One region of the Micromonospora sp. CNZ296 genome, then DNA from elsewhere that is predicted to be linked to it. Evidence: riboswitches for the same ligand, from Rfam matches in the RefSeq annotation. Region 1 holds a riboswitch; each other region holds the start of a gene.

Evidence for each region. Region 1 has a riboswitch for cyclic di-AMP ahead of FB455_RS21380 (coiled-coil domain-containing protein). Riboswitches for the same ligand answer to the same signal wherever they lie in the genome.
Region 2: linked by a shared signal. The riboswitch ahead of FB455_RS02840 (C39 family peptidase) and the one ahead of FB455_RS21380 (coiled-coil domain-containing protein) in region 1 are both predicted to bind cyclic di-AMP.
Region 3: linked by a shared signal. The riboswitch ahead of FB455_RS29190 (transglycosylase family protein) and the one ahead of FB455_RS21380 (coiled-coil domain-containing protein) in region 1 are both predicted to bind cyclic di-AMP.
Region 4: linked by a shared signal. The riboswitch ahead of FB455_RS06390 (C39 family peptidase) and the one ahead of FB455_RS21380 (coiled-coil domain-containing protein) in region 1 are both predicted to bind cyclic di-AMP.

What each region holds. Positions count from the first base shown of each region.
Region 1 is NZ_VISW01000013.1:30,685-34,796, forward strand. It holds gene FB455_RS21370 (AAA family ATPase) at 1-818, shown strand, start outside; gene FB455_RS21375 (cation diffusion facilitator family transporter) at 923-1,837, shown strand; cyclic di-AMP (ydaO/yuaA leader) riboswitch at 1,982-2,112, shown strand; gene FB455_RS21380 (coiled-coil domain-containing protein) at 2,117-3,190, shown strand; gene FB455_RS21385 (SRPBCC family protein) at 3,216-3,668, opposite strand; gene FB455_RS21390 (STAS domain-containing protein) at 3,772-4,112, opposite strand, start outside.
Region 2 is NZ_VISW01000001.1:626,769-630,880, forward strand. It holds gene FB455_RS02830 (copper resistance CopC/CopD family protein) at 1-525, opposite strand, end outside; gene FB455_RS02835 (hypothetical protein) at 856-1,128, opposite strand; cyclic di-AMP (ydaO/yuaA leader) riboswitch at 1,520-1,660, shown strand; gene FB455_RS02840 (C39 family peptidase) at 1,870-2,670, shown strand; gene FB455_RS34640 (recombinase zinc ribbon domain-containing protein) at 3,088-3,423, opposite strand; gene FB455_RS34645 (hypothetical protein) at 3,435-3,899, shown strand.
Region 3 is NZ_VISW01000023.1:84,869-88,980, forward strand. It holds gene FB455_RS29185 (YbaB/EbfC family nucleoid-associated protein) at 116-565, opposite strand; gene FB455_RS29190 (transglycosylase family protein) at 754-1,413, opposite strand; cyclic di-AMP (ydaO/yuaA leader) riboswitch at 1,412-1,570, opposite strand; gene FB455_RS29195 (LLM class flavin-dependent oxidoreductase) at 1,729-3,291, shown strand; gene FB455_RS29200 (winged helix-turn-helix transcriptional regulator) at 3,338-3,814, shown strand; gene FB455_RS29205 (SDR family oxidoreductase) at 3,846-4,112, shown strand, end outside.
Region 4 is NZ_VISW01000003.1:183,520-187,631, reverse strand. It holds gene FB455_RS06400 (alpha/beta fold hydrolase) at 1-199, opposite strand, end outside; gene FB455_RS06390 (C39 family peptidase) at 665-1,519, opposite strand; cyclic di-AMP (ydaO/yuaA leader) riboswitch at 1,712-1,854, opposite strand; gene FB455_RS06385 (hypothetical protein) at 2,163-2,927, opposite strand; gene FB455_RS06380 (hypothetical protein) at 3,063-3,395, opposite strand; gene FB455_RS06375 (acyltransferase family protein) at 3,476-4,112, opposite strand, start outside.

The sequences.
Region 1 (4,112 bases):
AAGGGCTGACGGTGGCCGACATCGCGCTGCTGGACGAGCTGGACGCGCTGCTCGGCAAGCCGGTGCGGCGGGCCCGCCCCAAGCGCGACCCGTACCAGCTCGCCGGTGGCGTGCGCGAGCTGAGCACGTACGCCGATCGGCAGCGCGCCGCCCGCGCGGCGGCGCGGGAGCGTCCGGACGACTACCGCGACTACGCGCACGTGGTGGTGGACGAGTCGCAGGACGTCTCGCCGATGCAGTGGCGGATGGTCGGCCGGCGCGGGCGGCTGGCGTCCTGGACGGTGGTCGGCGACCCGGCGCAGACCGCCTGGACCGGCGACCCGCAGGAGCTGGACCGGGCCCGGGACCAGGCGCTGGGCCGGCGCAAGCGGCACCGCTACGAGCTGACCACCAACTACCGCAACTCGGCGGAGATCTTCGCGGTGGCGGCGGCGGAGATCCGCCGGCTCTACCCGGACCTGCCGCTGCCCGACGCGGTGCGGTCCACCGGCGTGCCGCCGGTCGAGCGCACGGTGCCCGCCGCCGACCTGCCGGCGGCCACCGTCGAGGCGGCCGAGGCGCTGCTCGCGCAGGTGGAGGGCACCGTCGGCGTGATCACGCCGGTGCCGCGCCGGGACGAGGTGGCCGGCTGGCTGGGCGGGCTCGGCGCGGGCCGCCTCCAGGTGGTGACCAGCCTCCAGGCCAAGGGCATGGAGTACGACGGCGTGGTGCTGGTGGCGCCGAGCGAGATCCGGGCCGACCCCGGCTCGGGTGTCCGCACGCTCTACGTGGCGCTGTCCCGGGCCACCCAGCGTCTCACCACGCTCGACCCCTCCTGACGGACACCCGACCGTGACCCGGCTGTCACCCATCGTTCAGTTGCATACATAGCGATGTGAACATACATTGGGCCTGGCCGGTACGGGGCAGGAAGGGTGTTGGCGTGGGCGCAGGTCATGACCACAGCGGCGCGGTGACCAACGCGGCGCACCGCCACCGGGGCCGCCTCTGGGCCGCCTTCGCGCTGCTCGCCGCCCTGATGGTGGTCGAGGCGGTGGCCGCCTTCACGACCGGCTCGCTGGCGCTGCTCTCCGACGCCGGGCACATGTTCACCGACGTCCTCGGCATCGGCATGGCCCTCGCGGCGATCACCGCGACCCGCCGCGCCGGCACCGACCCGCAGCGCACGTTCGGGCTCTACCGGCTGGAGGTGCTCGCCGCCCTCGCCAACGCCGTGCTGCTCGGCGCCGTCGCCATCTACGTCCTGGTCGAGGCGGTACGCCGGTTCGGCGAGCCGCCGGAGGTGCTGGCCGGCCCGATGCTCGTGGTGGCGGTGCTCGGCCTGCTCGCCAACATCGTCGCGTTCGCGCTGCTGCGCGCCGGGTCGAAGGAGAGCATCAACCTGCGCGGGGCGTACCTGGAGGTGCTCGGCGACCTGCTCGGCTCGCTCGGCGTGATCGCCGCCGCGTTGATCATCACGGTCACCGACTGGTGGTGGGCGGACCCGCTGGTCGCCGTCGGCATCGGCGTGTTCATCCTGCCGCGCACCTGGCGGCTCGGCCGGGCCGCGCTGCGCATCCTGGTGCAGGCCGCGCCGGAGCACCTGCAGGTCACCGCCGTGCACGACCGGCTGGCCGCCGTACCGGGCGTGGCCGAGGTGCACGACCTGCACGTCTGGACGCTCACCTCGGGCATGGAGGTGGCCTCGGCGCACCTGACCACCGATCCGGGCGTGGACCCGGGCGTGGTGCTGGCCGCCGCGCGGGCCGCCCTGCACGAGGACTTCTCCATCGATCACGCCACGTTGCAGGTCGAACCCGGAGCGTCGGCCGGAGTGTGCGGACAGACCGAGTGGTGATTAGGACACACTTAAATCACTGTGGCTAATGTAGTCTTATGCCGGTTTTGCCCCGCCTAGTGGCACTGCTCCACGGAGCCGCGCCCGGGCAGCGCCGGTAGTCTCGGTCGCGGCCGCACCCGCGGGCGCCACCCGGCCCCGGTGGGGCGGCCGTCGCCTAATCGTCCGCAGGGACGAGCCGGGGAACCACGTACGTGGGGTGCATCCGCGTCAGCGGTAGGGATCTTCCGTCCCGAACCCGTCAGCTAACCCGGTCGGCGTTGACGGAAGGACGTGTGAATGCCCCCAGTGGCACCTGTACGACGGACGGCCGCCCGGTTGGCGGCCCTGCTCGTCGCGACGCTGACCCTCGGCGTCGCGACCGTTCCGGTCTCCCCCGCCTCGGCGGCGCCGGTGACCGGCCTGCTCGCCGCAGCGCCCGGCGACGACGAGGGTGGCACGCCCGAACTGCGTGCCCAGCTCGACGCGGCCAGCAAGGGCTGGCTGGAGGCGAAAGCCGCGCTGAACCGGTCGGTGAGCCGCCAGAAGCAGCTGAACGAACAACTCAAGACGGTCGGCGCCGAGCTGGCCGTACGCGACGCCAAGGTCGGCGAGATCGCCGCCGTGGCGTACCGCAACGGCCGTCTGGGGACCGCCGGGGCGCTGCTCGGCAGCAGCAGCCCGGAGGGCTTCATGGACCGGGCCGCCGCGCTGGAGCAGGTCGCCGCGCACGAGGACCGTACGCTGCGCGACCTGATCACCACCCGGGACGAGGCCACCCGCACCCGCGCCCAGCTCGACGGAGAGATCCGCGAGCAGCGCAAGCAGGTGACGGTGATGGCCAAGCGCAAGGAGCAGGCCGAGCGCGCCCTGGAGGTGGCGAACGACCGGGCCTCGCGCAGCAGCAGCGGCGGTGGCAGCGTCCAGGGCACCTCCAGCAAGAACGCGAAGCCGGCACCGCGCAACTCGGACGGCTCCTGGCCGTCGGAGTCGTGCAGCGTCAACGACCCGACCCCGGCGAACGGCTGCATCACCCCGCGCACGCTGCACGCGCTGCAACAGGCCAAGGCGGCGGGCTTCACCCGGTACGTCTCGTGCCACCGGCCCAGCGGCTCTGGTGAGCACCCGAAGGGGCGGGCCTGCGACTTCGCCGCGCAGAAGAACGGCTTCGGCGGCGTGGCCACCGGCGGTGACCGGACGTACGGCAACAACCTGGCCGCGTACTTCGTGCGCAACGCCGACCCGCTCGCCGTGCTCTACGTGATCTGGTTCAAGCAGATCTGGCTGCCCAGCAGCGGGTGGAAGTCGTACAGCGGCGGCAACGGCGACCCGTCCAGCGACCACACCAACCACGTGCACCTGTCGGTGTACTGAGCGCGCCCCGAGAGGGCCGGCCGGATCAGGCCGGCCGGCCCTCCAGGGTCGCTCCGAGACGAGCCGCCAGGCCCAGGTGAGCCGCCCGGGCCTGGCGGAACGCGTACCCGAACAGTGGCGCCGGAGCGGTGAGCGTGATCTCCACGTCGATGCGTACCGTGCCGTCCGGCTCGTCGCGCAGCCGGGTGTGGTTGCGGACCGTCGTCGCGGGCTGCTGACGCGCCACTGTGACGACCTCGTCCTCGCCGGCGATCAGCACGTCCGCCTGGTACGTGACCGGGAAGTGCAGCGGGCCGAGTTGCAGCCGGTCGGTGATCGCGTAGCTGGCCAGCGCGCCCGGCCGGGCCGGCAGCTTCCGGACCCGGACGATCAGCGGATGCAGCTCGCCCTGGCGACTCAGGTCACCCAGTAGCGCCACCGCTTCGGCCCGGGTGCACCGGGCCTGCACGGTGTAGCTGAAGCTGTCGCTGCTCTGCAAGCGGGCCCCCTCGCCGTCGTGCGTCGCGACGATCGTCCCGTACCGACGCCGGACTGGCAACGGGTAGAAAGTCCCCTGGCTGCAGGGGGTGTGAACGGCGCGCTCAGGCGCCGGGCAGCACCTCGGGGGTGTCGTCGGCGAACCACGGCTCGGGCGCGCCGAACAGGCCGAGCAGGCCGGTCACCCAGAGCTGCCGGTGCACGAACCGGCTCGGCTCGGTGACCACGAGCTTGACGCCGCTGACCTCGCAGGTCTGGAAGCCGGCGACCATGGCGCTGATGCCGACCGAGTCGATGAACGTGACGAGCCGCATGTTCAGCTCGATTCGCGAGGGACGGCCCTTGGCGAGCACTTCGGCGATCGCTTCCCGCACCTCGTACGCGGTGTCGACGTCGATCTCCCCACGGGGCGCGATCTGGACGACACCACCCGGCCGCACCGACT
Region 2 (4,112 bases), on a different contig from region 1:
GCCGACAAACCGCACCGGCGCCTGTTCCGCGTCGGCGGTGTGGCCAACAGCGTGTCCTCCCGCGTGTGCCGACGGCGAAGCCGGGGGCACACCTGGCCCACCATGGCCGGCATGTCCGTGCGGGCTGGCTGTTGCCTGGGGTTTAGCGGCCGTTCCGGGCGTCGGGGGAGGCGAGGCCACCGTAAACGTGATGACACCCGTCAGGGGGTGGGCGTCCGGGGCCGCGACGCTCCATCGCAGCTTGAACGTGCCGGTGGTCAGGCGAGCGGTCGGGTGGACCAGCCACGTTCGGCCTCCGTCGGGCGTGTGGCTGGCGGCCGGTAGGCCGATGCCGTTGCCGTCGGAAAGCTTGAATCCCGCTCCTGTGGGCGTGCCGGCGGCGCTGAGCGTCAGCCGGATCTCCTGGACGGCGCCGTCGATCCGCGCGCCGTCGGCCGGAACGGCCCGGAGCAGCTTGAAATGTGCGGCCGCAGGGGAAGCGAACCCGAGGGCCACGATGAGGGCGGGAAACAGCGCCAGCCACACCCGAATTGCCCAGCGCGCGGCGCGACGTGCTGGCGACTGAGGACATGCGAGACCCGGCGATGCAGCAAGCAAGGTCAGGCCGCCCGGCGACGCCGCTGGAAAGGCACTGTTGATCCTTCCGCCAAGGAGGCGCGGGCCGGTGCCCACACATCGCTCCCACGTGGTGCGGTCGCCATCCTAGGTCAACTACTACCCGCCCTTAGTAGGGGCGGGTCAGCTTCGACGATCCAGAAAGTCAGGTTGGGGGAGAGCGCCAGCATGGTGGCATCGCCGACTCGCAACGGCGACGGACTGCGCCGGGAGTGGTGCGAGGCATTGCCGCGGTCCCGGTCAGCCGTGGTCGGGTCGCTCTGTGGCCCCGCGGTGACGGATTTTGAAGCGGGCCACCGCGATCAGCGCGACGATCATGCTCTCGTACGCGGTTCCCACTTGCTTCGCGCGGCGCGCGCCCAACCGTCGGCAGGGCGGCGATCCGGCCTTACGCCGCCCGCCGGGATTGGGTTGATTTTCGTCGAAGCCACGTCGACATTCGAACGTCGAGCTACCCGCGGTCTGCGCGGGCTGACTGCCGGGTGTCACGAGCGCCGCCAACTTCATCTCCATGAACGCCTGTGCGGTAACGGGGAGCTCGCACTGACTTGTGTCTGCGCGCGGCCTCGGCCCGTACCACCACTACCGCCGCTGCTGCCGGCCCGGGTTTGCTGAATTGTGACTGAAATTGGTGTGGGGCTACGTACGGCCGCCCAGGAAACGGCCATTCGGGTGAGTATGCGGCGATCGGCCAAGCAATTGAGCGCCAACAGCATTCCGATGTCCGGTTACGTCCCGAGGGTTCCGCTATAACTGCTCGTCCCATTGAGTGGCATGAGTAACTGGAGGTTCCGATCAGAGTAGCGATGTTCGAGGCTTATGCAGGTGGGAGCCCTTGGCATACGACGTACCCACCGGTAATGTCGGCGCGTCCGGTGCGGTTTCCGATCGCAAGTGGCGACGCCGCTCCGACCCGCCTAATCGTGATCTCATGAACCGGGGACCCAGGCAACACCGGGGTGAATCCGCGAGCCACGGCCCGCGGTAGGGCGTACTTCCCGCCCGAATCCGTCAGCTAACCCGGTAGGCGGCCACGGAAGGAGTGCCAGCCTCGTGCGAAACACCTCCCGATACTCCCCACGCCTCCACGGCATCGCGGTGCCGACACTCGCCTGACTGTGAGTCCCGGCAACTGCCCCCCAGCCCGGCCCACCGGGCGCTCCCCATCCCCGCGGCACCCCGCCCAGTCACAACGTGCGTGAGTTCCTCCGCGCGTCGGGCCGGCCTGTGCCGCTCCAGCCCGTGGAGGAACACATGAAGCACCACATGAAGCGTCAGCTGCGGCGTCTTGTGACCGAGCGCCCGTACAAGATCATCGCCGGCTCCGCCGCGGCGCTCGTGCTCGCCAGCGGCGTCGGCACGGCGCTGGCCGCCACCGATCACAACGCGCCCGTCCGCCAGGGGAACACCGCCGCCGGGCTGGCTCCGCGGCTCGGTGATGTCGCCACCCGCGGCGAGGCTCGCGTCGCCGCCGAGCCGTCGCCGTCAGCGAAGGACAGGGCCACGACCGACCCGGACGTGACCAAGAAGGCGAGGCCGAAGCCTCCGTCGACCAAGGTCCTCGACCACACCTACGAGGCGCAGACTGCCTACTGGAACTGCGGCCCGGCCGCTGTGCGCAACGCGCTCAGCGCGAGCGGCGTCGAGACCACCCAGGACGCGATGGTCGCCCCGCTGAACGCTGGCGAGAACGGCACCAACTCGGCGGAGGACACCACTCGCGGGCTCAACCAGATGGTCAAGGGCAACCCGTACCGGACGCACATGATCCCGGGCCAGGCCGCGACGCCGGCGCAGATCGACCAGCTCCAGGCCGACGTGGTCACCGCCATCACCGACGGCCGTGCCGTGGTCGCCAACACCGTCGGCTCCGCGACCGATACAGACGGCGGCTGGCACTCCTTCCCCGGCGGCCACTACATCGCCGTGGTCGGATATAAGGACGACGGCCGGACGGTGCGGATCGCCGACTCCGCCGACCCGAACATGGCCGCCTACTGGATGACCACCATCGACCTGGCGAACTGGATGGCCACCCGCGGCTACTCCGCCTGATCCCATCTCCGGCCCTCGGGCACCGGCTCGTTCGAGCCGGTGCCCGTCGCCTTTCGGTTCGCGCCCAGTAGCAGGCAGGACGGCACGTCGTGCGCCCTCTGGTATGGCTCAGCCGATCATCTTGTGCGGTCAGGTTAGGTGCCGCCCGACGCGGCGGGCAGGGGCGAACACGTACAGGTCCAGCATGCCGGGTGGGTTGGCCAGGCCGGGGCCGCCGGCGCGAAATCCGAACCAGCCCCTCTGTGGACTTTGGTGCGTCACCGATAACGGCATGACGCCGACACGGGAAACTCCATAGTGCCGCTCGCTGCTATAGGATTACGGCATGAGCACCCATGCTGAGCATGGGTGCCGTGACTTTGTGTCCGAATCCCTCGGACACAACATCTCCACATATTGATCATGGGTTGAACGGGCTCACTTGCCTGAGGCTCCTGTGGTCGGTGTACATCGTTCCTGATCGCAGATGATGCTGATCTTGTTTCTGTGCAGGAGCGCGGCCAGGTCATGCGGGTTCTGGGCGTCGCTGGCGAGGCCGGGATGTCCCATCAGTCGCGCGATGATGTGGTCTTCCCTGAGGTAGAGCATCTTGCGTCGGCCGTTGGTGGGCTGTTGGGTGCTGGTGTGGCCTTGGCGGCATCGGTAGCCCGGACGCTGGTTGATCCAGTGGGATTCCAGTCTTCGGCCGCATGGTGCGCAGCGCAGCAGGCCGGTGAACAGGTAGCGGCGGGCAGTCCCGTCGTGGCTGGCCACAACTGCACACCGTGCTGTTCGAGCAGGGGTGCCAGGTGCTGCAGCTGGTTGGCGGAGAATGCTTGTTCGTATTCGCCGACCACGATCGCGTCGAACCCACGGTGCGGATCGGGGAGCGCGGCCAGCAGCGCGGCGGCCTGCGGACGCTGCCGCCAGCCGCGGCGGCGCGAGCAGCCGGCATCGAAGTACTCGGCGACGATCAGCCCGTGACCGGCGACGAGTTCGCTGGCGCAGTCCCGCTGCCAGTGCCGGGACGTCACCCGGTCTTGATGCTCGATGGTCGACATCCGGCCGTAGAACGCAAACCGCAGACCACCCTGCCGCCGGACGCGCGGCTGCGCGCCGGCGTGCGGCTGGCTGTTGAGCCATCGGGTCATGGGATCCGCGGGATCGTCACTCTGGTGGTCCGACACGCCAACATTTCTACGAAGGATCTTCATGGTCGAGTCGGACAAAAAGTCCGCTGCGCTGGATGAAGGGCTGTCGGGCCGGAGCCGGTGGTAGCCGCCCGAACAAGGCGGTCCAGCTACGACCGCCCGATGCAGGCCGCGCCGACGAGTGGCCCACGGGACTTTCGAACGCGACGTGGTGACGCAGTGGTTCGCCGACCTTGAGATAAGCATCCGGGGCAGGACGGGAACCCGCACCCGCACGACGGCTGCGGCCGTGGAGTGTCGTAGTCTGCGCTG
Region 3 (4,112 bases), on a different contig from region 1:
CTCCCGGCGGCCGGCCGCCTCGCCGTGTCAGGCCCGGCGTCCCGCCGTGTCAGGCCCGGCGTCCCGCCGTGTCAGGCCCGGCGTCCCGCCGTGTCGGGCCGGCCATTTCGCCGTGTCAGGCCCGGCGCGCGCCCTGGGACGCGGTGCCGCGGTCGCGGTGGATCCGCGCGGCCGCCTCGTGCATCGCGCGGCCGAACAGCTCGGCCTGGTCGCCCATGCTGCCGAGCCGGGCGGCGAGCGCGTCGGCGTCGGCCCGCGCCGACGCGCTGACCCGGGCGTCCAGCTCGGACAGCGCGGCGTTGGCGGCGGTGACGAAGTGTCCGCAGAGGACGTCGAGGGGCTCGCCGGCCAGCTCCGGGTCGATCGTCACGGAATCCAGCCGGCCACCCTGGACGGCGACCGCGCGGACCCGGCCGCCGGCGGCCGTGCCCTCGGCGCGCAGCAGGTCGCCGGGCTCGCCGTCGGCGTGCGCCGAGGCCCGGGAGCGCATCGCGGTGAGCGCCTGCTGCGTGCGGGTCAGCAGCTCGTCGATGCTCGCGGCCGCCGAGAACGGGTCGTTGGTCATATCCGCGCTTTCTTCACGTCTTAGCCGAGCATCGTGACACTAGCAACCGGCTCCGACGAATCGCGGTCACCGCCGTCGCGGACCGTCTCCCGGACGCCGGGAGCAGGCCGGACACCGTCGACGCGGCGTGTCGCGGACGGGGCGAACGCCCGGCCGGGGCGACCCGGCCGGGCGTTCTCGGACCGCTGTCAGCGCAGCCGCAGCCGCTGACCGGGGAAGATCAGGCCGGGGTCGTCGCCGACCACTGCGCGGTTGCGCTCGTGCAGGGCGCGCCAGCCGCCGTCGACGCGCTGCGTCACGGCGATCTCCGACAGCGTGTCCCCACGCCGGACCAGGTACGTCCCGGCGCCGGACGACGGCTGCGGCGCCACCGTCGTCGTGGCGCGCTCGGGCGCGGCCCTGCGGGTGGCCGCCCGCTCCGGCGCGGCCTTGCGCGTGGCGGCCCGCTTCGGGGCCGCCTTTGTGGTGGCCCGCTCGGACCGGGTCGCCGCGCTCGCCGAGCCGCCCTTCTTGCCGCAGACCGGCCACGCGCCGATGCCCTGGCCGCGCCGCACCTTCTCCGCGACGGCGATCTGCTCGGACCGGCTGGCCAGGTCTGCGCGCGCGGCGTACTTCTTGCCGCCGTAGCCGTTCCAGGTGGCGCGGGAGAACTGGAGCCCGCCGTAGTAGCCGTTACCGGTGTTGATCTTCCAGTTGCCGCCCGACTCGCAGCGCGCGACCGCGTCCCAGTTGACGCCCGCGCTGGCCGGAGCGGCCGGGCCGAACAGGGTCGCGGCGCCGACGGCGGCGCCGGCCAGGACCGCTCCGAGGGCGGTACGGCGGCTTCGGGCAGAGTATTCAGTTGCCATGTGGATTCCTCCACGCCGACGAGGTGAGCTGTCGGGTTCGGGCCGAGGAGCCCGGCCGCCGGTGGCGGCTTCACCCCGAGGTGACGATGCACCGTGGAACGTGTGGTTCCCCCGCTCCCGCGCGAGGTCCGGTTACCGGGGACGGCGGCGGGATTTGGCGTTTCCGGCCCGCGGTGTCCGCGTCTGCGAACGAAACCGACGCTAGGAGCGATTTGTGACAATCGTCCACTTCTTGTGACGCTCTTCACCCGGCCGGGCTACCGGCGGCGGCGCTACGGTGGCAGGGCCAGGCAAGATCACGGGAGGGCTTGACGGATGACCGATCACGGACACGAGCTGACCTTCGGCGGCTTCATCACCCCCGCCGCCGGGCAGCCCGACCAGGTCGTGGCGCTGGCCCGGCTGTGCGAGCAGGTCGGGCTGGACCTGGTCACGTTCCAGGACCATCCCTACCAGCCGGGCTTCCTGGACACCTGGACGCTGATGTCCTACGTGGCCGCGGCGACCGAACGCATCCGCCTGGCCGGAAACGTCCTCAACCTGCCGTTGCGCCAGCCGGTGGTACTGGCCCGCAGCGTCGCCAGCCTGGATCTGCTCACCGGCGGCCGGGTCGAGCTGGGACTCGGCGCGGGCGCGTTCTGGGACGCGATCGAGGCGGCGGGCGGGCGGCGCCTGTCCCCCGGCGCCGCCGTCGACGCCCTCGACGAGGCGATCCGGGTGATCCGCGAGGTCTGGGACACCGGCAGCCGCGGCATGATCCGTGTCGACGGCGAGCACTACCGGGTGGTCGGCGCCAAGCGCGGCCCGGCGCCCGCGCATCCGGTCGGCATCTGGGTCGGCGCCTACAAGCCGCGCATGCTGCGCCTGGTGGGCCGCGCCGCGGACGGCTGGCTGCCGTCCCTGTCGTACCTGCCCAAGGGCCCCGACGAGCTGCCCGCCCTGAACGCGCTCGTGGACGAGGGCGCCCGGGCCGCCGGGCGCGACCCGGCCGCGATCCGCCGCATGCTCAACGTGACCGGCACGTTCGCCCGCTCGTCGGCCGGTTTCCTGACCGGGCCGCCGGAGCAGTGGGTGGAGGAACTGGCCGGGCTCACCCTGGAGCACGGCATCACCACGTTCATCCTCAGCAGCGACGAGCCGCGCGCGATCCAGATCTTCGGCCAGGAGGTGGCCCCCGCGGTCCGGGAACTGGTCGCCGCCGAGCGCGCCACGCCCGCCGGCGGCGCCCGGGAGGCCGCCGACGAGCCGACCACCGCCGGCGGCCCGAGCACGCTCGGCGTCACCCCCACCCCCGACCCGGGGGTACGCCTGAGCGCGCGCCGCCCGTGGGACGAGTCCACCCGCCCGAGCGCCCCGCCGCCGCCGGCCGGACACGTCTACCCGGCCCGGGGACAGGCCGCCGGGCAGCACCTGGTGGACGTGCACGACCATCTGCGCCAGGAGCTGGCCCAGGTGCGCGACCTGCTGGAACAGGTCAAGCAGGGCTCGGTCTCGCCGGGCCGGGCGCGGGCCGCGCTCAACGAGATGACCATGCGGCAGAACAACTGGACGCTCGGGGCGTACTGCGCGGCCTACTGCACGATGGTCACCCAGCACCACGGGCTGGAGGACGCCTCGGTCTTCCCGCACCTGCGCCGCTCAGAGGCCGGGCTGGCCGCGGTGCTGGACCGCCTCGAGGAGGAGCACGTGGTGATCCACGGGGTGGTGGAGAGCGTCGACCGGGCGCTCGTGGAGCTGGTCCGGCGGCCCGGCGACTTCACGCAGCTCCAGGAGGCGGTGGACCTGCTCACCGACACGCTGCTGTCGCACCTGTCGTACGAGGAGCACCAGATCGTCGAGCCGCTGGCCCGGCACGGGTTCTTCCCCGGCCAGCTGTGAGGTAGCTGACTTCTGCTTTCTTAAGTCAGGGGGTACCGTCGACGCCATGACGGACCTCCTTGCGCAGCGTGACTCCTGGTCCACCGCCAACTGCTCGATCGCCCGGGCGCTGGAGGTGGTCGGCAACCGCACCACGCTGCTCCTGCTGCGGGAGGCGTCGTTCGGCACCCGCCGCTTCGACGACTTCGCCCGGCGGGTCGGCGTCAGCGAGCCGGTGGCCGCCGCACGCCTCAAGCAGCTCGTCGCCGACGGGCTGCTCGACCGGCGTCCCTACCGGGAGCCCGGGCAGCGCACCCGCGACGAGTACGTGCTCACTGCGAAGGGAAGCGACCTGATCCCGGTGCTCGTCGCGCTGCGGCAGTGGGGCGACACGTACGCCGCCGACGAGGCGGGCCCGGCGGTGCGGGTGGCCCACGAGGAGTGCGGCGCCGCGGTGCACGCCCGGCTGCGCTGCGGCGCGGGGCACGACGTACCCCCCGGCGAGCTGGCCGTCCTGCCCGGTCCGGGCCTGCTGTCCGCCTGACCCCTCCCTTCTCCACACCTCGGAGCGAGACATGAAGATCGCTGGAAGCACCGCCCTGGTCACCGGCGCCAACCGCGGCTTCGGCCGGCACCTGGCCGCCGAACTCGTCGCACGCGGCGCCACCGTCTGGGCCGGCGCCCGCAACCCGGACACCGTGGACCTGCCCGGAGTCACCCCGGTACGCCTCGACATCACCGACCCCGAGTCGGTGGCCGCCGCCGCGCAGCGGGCCGGGGACGTGACGCTGCTGGTCAACAGCGCCGGCGTGAGCACCGGCACCGACCTGCTCGACGGCGAC
Region 4 (4,112 bases), on a different contig from region 1:
CGTCGACCACGCGCTGGGCCAGGGCCTCGAACGAGTAGCCGTCGAGCGGCGGCGACCAGCCGTGACCCGCCAGGTCGGGGGCGAGCCAGCGGCCGGGCCAGCGGCGTTCCAGCAGCGGCGCCCAGGGCAGCCACACCTCGCCTGTGGCACCCATGCCGTGCAGGAGAATCAGGTGCCGCTTCCCCGTCGCATCGCCCATTGGCGCAGTCTGCCACCGCCCGCCCCGGACACGCGAGACCGAACCCGCCGACCCGCCCCACCCTGACGCCCCCACGCCCCACGCCGCTCGCCCTCGCCCCCGCCCCGTCCTCGCCCCCGCCCCGTCCTCGCCCCCGCGCGCCGCCCTCGCCCCGGCTCCGGCCGCCCACACTCCGCCCTCGCCGTCGATCTTGGAGTTGTGGCACCTTCCATAGCGGGTGAGCCGGACAAACTGGGCGCCACAAGTCCAAGATCGGCGCGCCAAGGCCGCATGAGGGCCGCGCCAGGGCCGGGCGGGGCGAGGGCGAGGGGCGAGCGCGGACCAGCCGCCGGGCCACCTGCGGGGCCACCAGCGCCACGAAGTCGACGGCGCCGACCTGGGCGGTGACGGACGGGGGCGAGGGAGGGCGGGACGGGGAAGGCCGGCACCCCGGGTGGGGTGCCGGCCTTCGGGCGTGCGGGACGGTCAGGCGGAGTAGCCGCGGCTGGCGATCCAGTGCGCCAGGTCGATCGTGGTGATCCAGTACGAGGGCAGCGACGGGTCGGCCGAGTCGGCGATCCGTACGGTCCGGCCGTCGTCCTTGTAGCCGACCACCGCGACGTAGTGGCCACCAGGGAACGAGTGCCAGCCGCCGTTGGTGTCGGTGGCCGTACCGGCGACGTTCGCGACGACCCCGCGGCCGTTGCTGATCGCCTCGACCACGTCGGCCTGGAGGCGGTCCATCTGCGCCGGGGTGGCCGAGCCGGGAATCATGCGGGTCCGGTACGGGTTGCCCTTGACCTGCTGGTTGAGCACCCGAGTGGTGTCCTCGGCCGAGTTGGTGCCCATCTCGGTGGTGCCGAGGGGGCCGGCGAGCGCGTCCTGGCTGCGCTCGACGCCGGCGGCGCTGAGCGCGTTGCGCACGGCGGCCGGGCCGCAGTAGAAGTAGTTGATCTGGGCCTGGTAGTCGTAGTCGAGCGACTTGCTCGACGGCGGCTTCGGCTTGGCCTTGGGCGTGGTGTCCGGGTCGGCCGTGACCTTGGCCGACGGGGAGGCGCTCGGCGACGCGCTGGGCGAGGCGGAGGCGCTGGGCGACGCCTGCGGTACGGCGATGCGGGCCTCGCTGCGGCTGGCGGGCTGCTCGCCGAGGCGGGCGGCGCCGAGGTCGGCGACCGCGGCGGTGTTCTCCTGGACCGGGGCGTCGTCACCCGCGGTGGCGACGGTGCCGGCGCCGGCGGCCAGCACGAGCGCGGCGGCCGATCCGGCGATGATCTGGTACGGGCGTTCAGTGACGATCCGTCGCAGCTGACGCTTCAGGTGGTGCTTCACGAAATCCTCCACGGGGCGTGAGCGGCACACGCCGGCCCGGCACGCGGAGGAACTCACACGTGCTGGCGGGGCCGGATGGCCGGGGGATCGGGAACGCCCGTGATGCCGGGCGCCCAGAGGGCGGTTGCCGGTCGCGCGTCAGGCGCGCGCGGGCACCGCTTCGCCGTGGAGGCGGGGGGACGATCGAGGGGTGGGCACGCGGGGTACTCCTTCCGTGGCCGCCGACCGGGTTAGCTGACGGATTCGGGCGGGAAGTACGCCCTACCGCGGGCCGTGGGCTCGCGGATTCACCCCGATGGTGCTCATGGGTCCCCGGTTCGTGGAACACGATTAGGCGGGTCGGTGCGGCGTCGCCGTCGGCGATCGATTACCGCATCGGACGCGCCGACACTACCGGTGGGTATGCCCCCTGCCAAGCGCTCCCACCTGCGTAAACGTGATCCGTGGTAACGGATTTCGGAACACCCGGTTACTGACTTCACTCAATGGGACAAGCAGTTTCGACGGCGCCCGGTGGCGGAAAGCGGACAGACGGCGACCACCCGGCCGACAATCGCGATACTCGATGACCCGTTCTGCGCCCGGCGCCCGTTTCGGTGAACCGGGTGACCGGGCTCACCACGTTCCGGGTAACGATTCGGTCGAGACGGCCGTCTCAGCCGACCCGGGCCGGGCGCCAGCGGGCGTTACGGACCGACGCGGGCACCGGCTGGGCGCTCGGCGTCGCGCTCCGGTACGCCGGGGCGGGCCGCAGCGCCACTGTGGCCGCGTACGCCTCGGCGGCGAGTGTCCGGGCGGCCTCGGCGGCCAGTTCCGCGTCCCGCCAGGCTGCCCGCTCCCGCGCGGCGGCGCTCTCCCATCCGGACCGGCGCCCGTCCCTGACGGTGCGGGCCAGCACGATCTCCTGCTCGGCCGGGTGCCGGCGCGGATCCCACCCGTTGCGGCGCGCCAGCACGTCGGCGAGCTGACGGGCGGTCAGGTCGCCCCGCCAGTGCGCCGTCATGGCGGCGTGGCGCAGCCAGCGCTCCCGGGCCGCGTACTCCGCAGGGGTTTGTGGCGTGCGCGGCGCGGCCAGCGCGGCGGCGCCGGCGAGGCGGCGGGCGGCGGCATCCGCCTCGTCGTACGCGGCCCAGGCCCGGTCCGCCTCGTCCTGCGCGGCCAGCCACTGCTCCCGGCGGCGACGGGCCGTCTGGGCGGCCCCGGCGGCGGCCACCGCCACCTCCTCGGCGTACCGGGTCAGGTCGTCGCGGCGGGCGGCGTCGGCGTCGGGCGGCTCGGGGGCGGTCTCCGGCGCGGGGTCGCGTTCGGGCCGGGCGACGAGCGCGGCGAGCAGGCCCAAGGCGAGCAGCAGGAGGAAGGACCAGATGGCGGCGGCCTCGGGCACGGAGGTGAGGAAGTGGTACAGAGCGGTCTGCGACATGGTCGGCACCTCACGGGAAGGACCTGGCGGGAGGACCCGCACGACCTCGCCGGGGCGGGCCGGTGAAGAGCCGCCGGGGCGGGTGCGGGGATGACGTGCGGTGGGTGCGGAGAACGGGCGCGGCCCGTGAGCGGGTCAGCGGGCGGGCGGTGCCCGCGGGCCGGCCGGTGCGACGGCCCGTCCGGCCGGGACCGGCTCCACGACGGCCGGGGCGGCCGCCCGGGGCGCGGGCGCCGGAACCCCGGCGGGAGCGGCCTGCCGCTCGGCCTCCGGCCGCGTCGCGGTCGAGGCGCCGGTGACCGTGCACGTCGAGGCGGCGACCGCCGGAGCCGGGGCGGCAGCGGCGACACCGGCCGGCAGCGTGGCGGCGCCGAACGAACAGGCGACGACCACGGCGAGACTGGCGAGCATCCGGGCGGTCCAGCGCGCCACCCACCACACGGGGCAGGTGAGCGCGATCGGAAGCACGGGTACAAATTACCGCCGATCCCCCACGAACGCACCGCCGCACGGCGTGTCGCGGATCGACCGGCGGACGTGTGCGCGTGTCAGTCCGGGCGACGCCGCCCGGCGTACTCGATGTCCTCGGCCGGACCGGTGACGGGCCTCGCGCCGCCGTCGGCGGCCGGGCTGGTGGCGGCGTCGGCGGGCTCGCGCGGAGCCGGCACGGCCGGTGCGCGCGACGCCGCGCGGGCCCGGCGGGACGGGCCGAGCAGGCGCATCATCGGTGTCTCCACCCAACGGTGCAGCGCGGCGGCCAGCGCGAGCGTGACCACCAGGAAGCCGAGCACCGCGACCGGGCCGCGCCAGCCGGGCAGCCCGGTCCCCCAGTGCCCGGTCAGCCGCAGCACAGTGACCATGACGAGCACGTGCACCAGGTAGAAGGCGAACGAGACCTCACCGAGCCAGACCATCGCCCGGGACCGCCAGGGGGTGGGGCGGCCGCGCACGTCGGCGTCCGCCGCGGCGGCGATGACCAGCAGGTACGCGACAGCGAGCAGCGCCGCCCAGAACTCGGCCGGGATCCACAGCGCGGCGACCACCCAGGTGGCGACGAAGAGCCCGGTGGCGACGGCGAGGTTCGGGCCGCGCCAGCGGTGCCGGCGCATCAGCTCGGCGGCGGCCACGCCCATCCAGAACTCCAGCGACCGGGTCACCGGAAAGATCTGGGTGAACCACCACCGC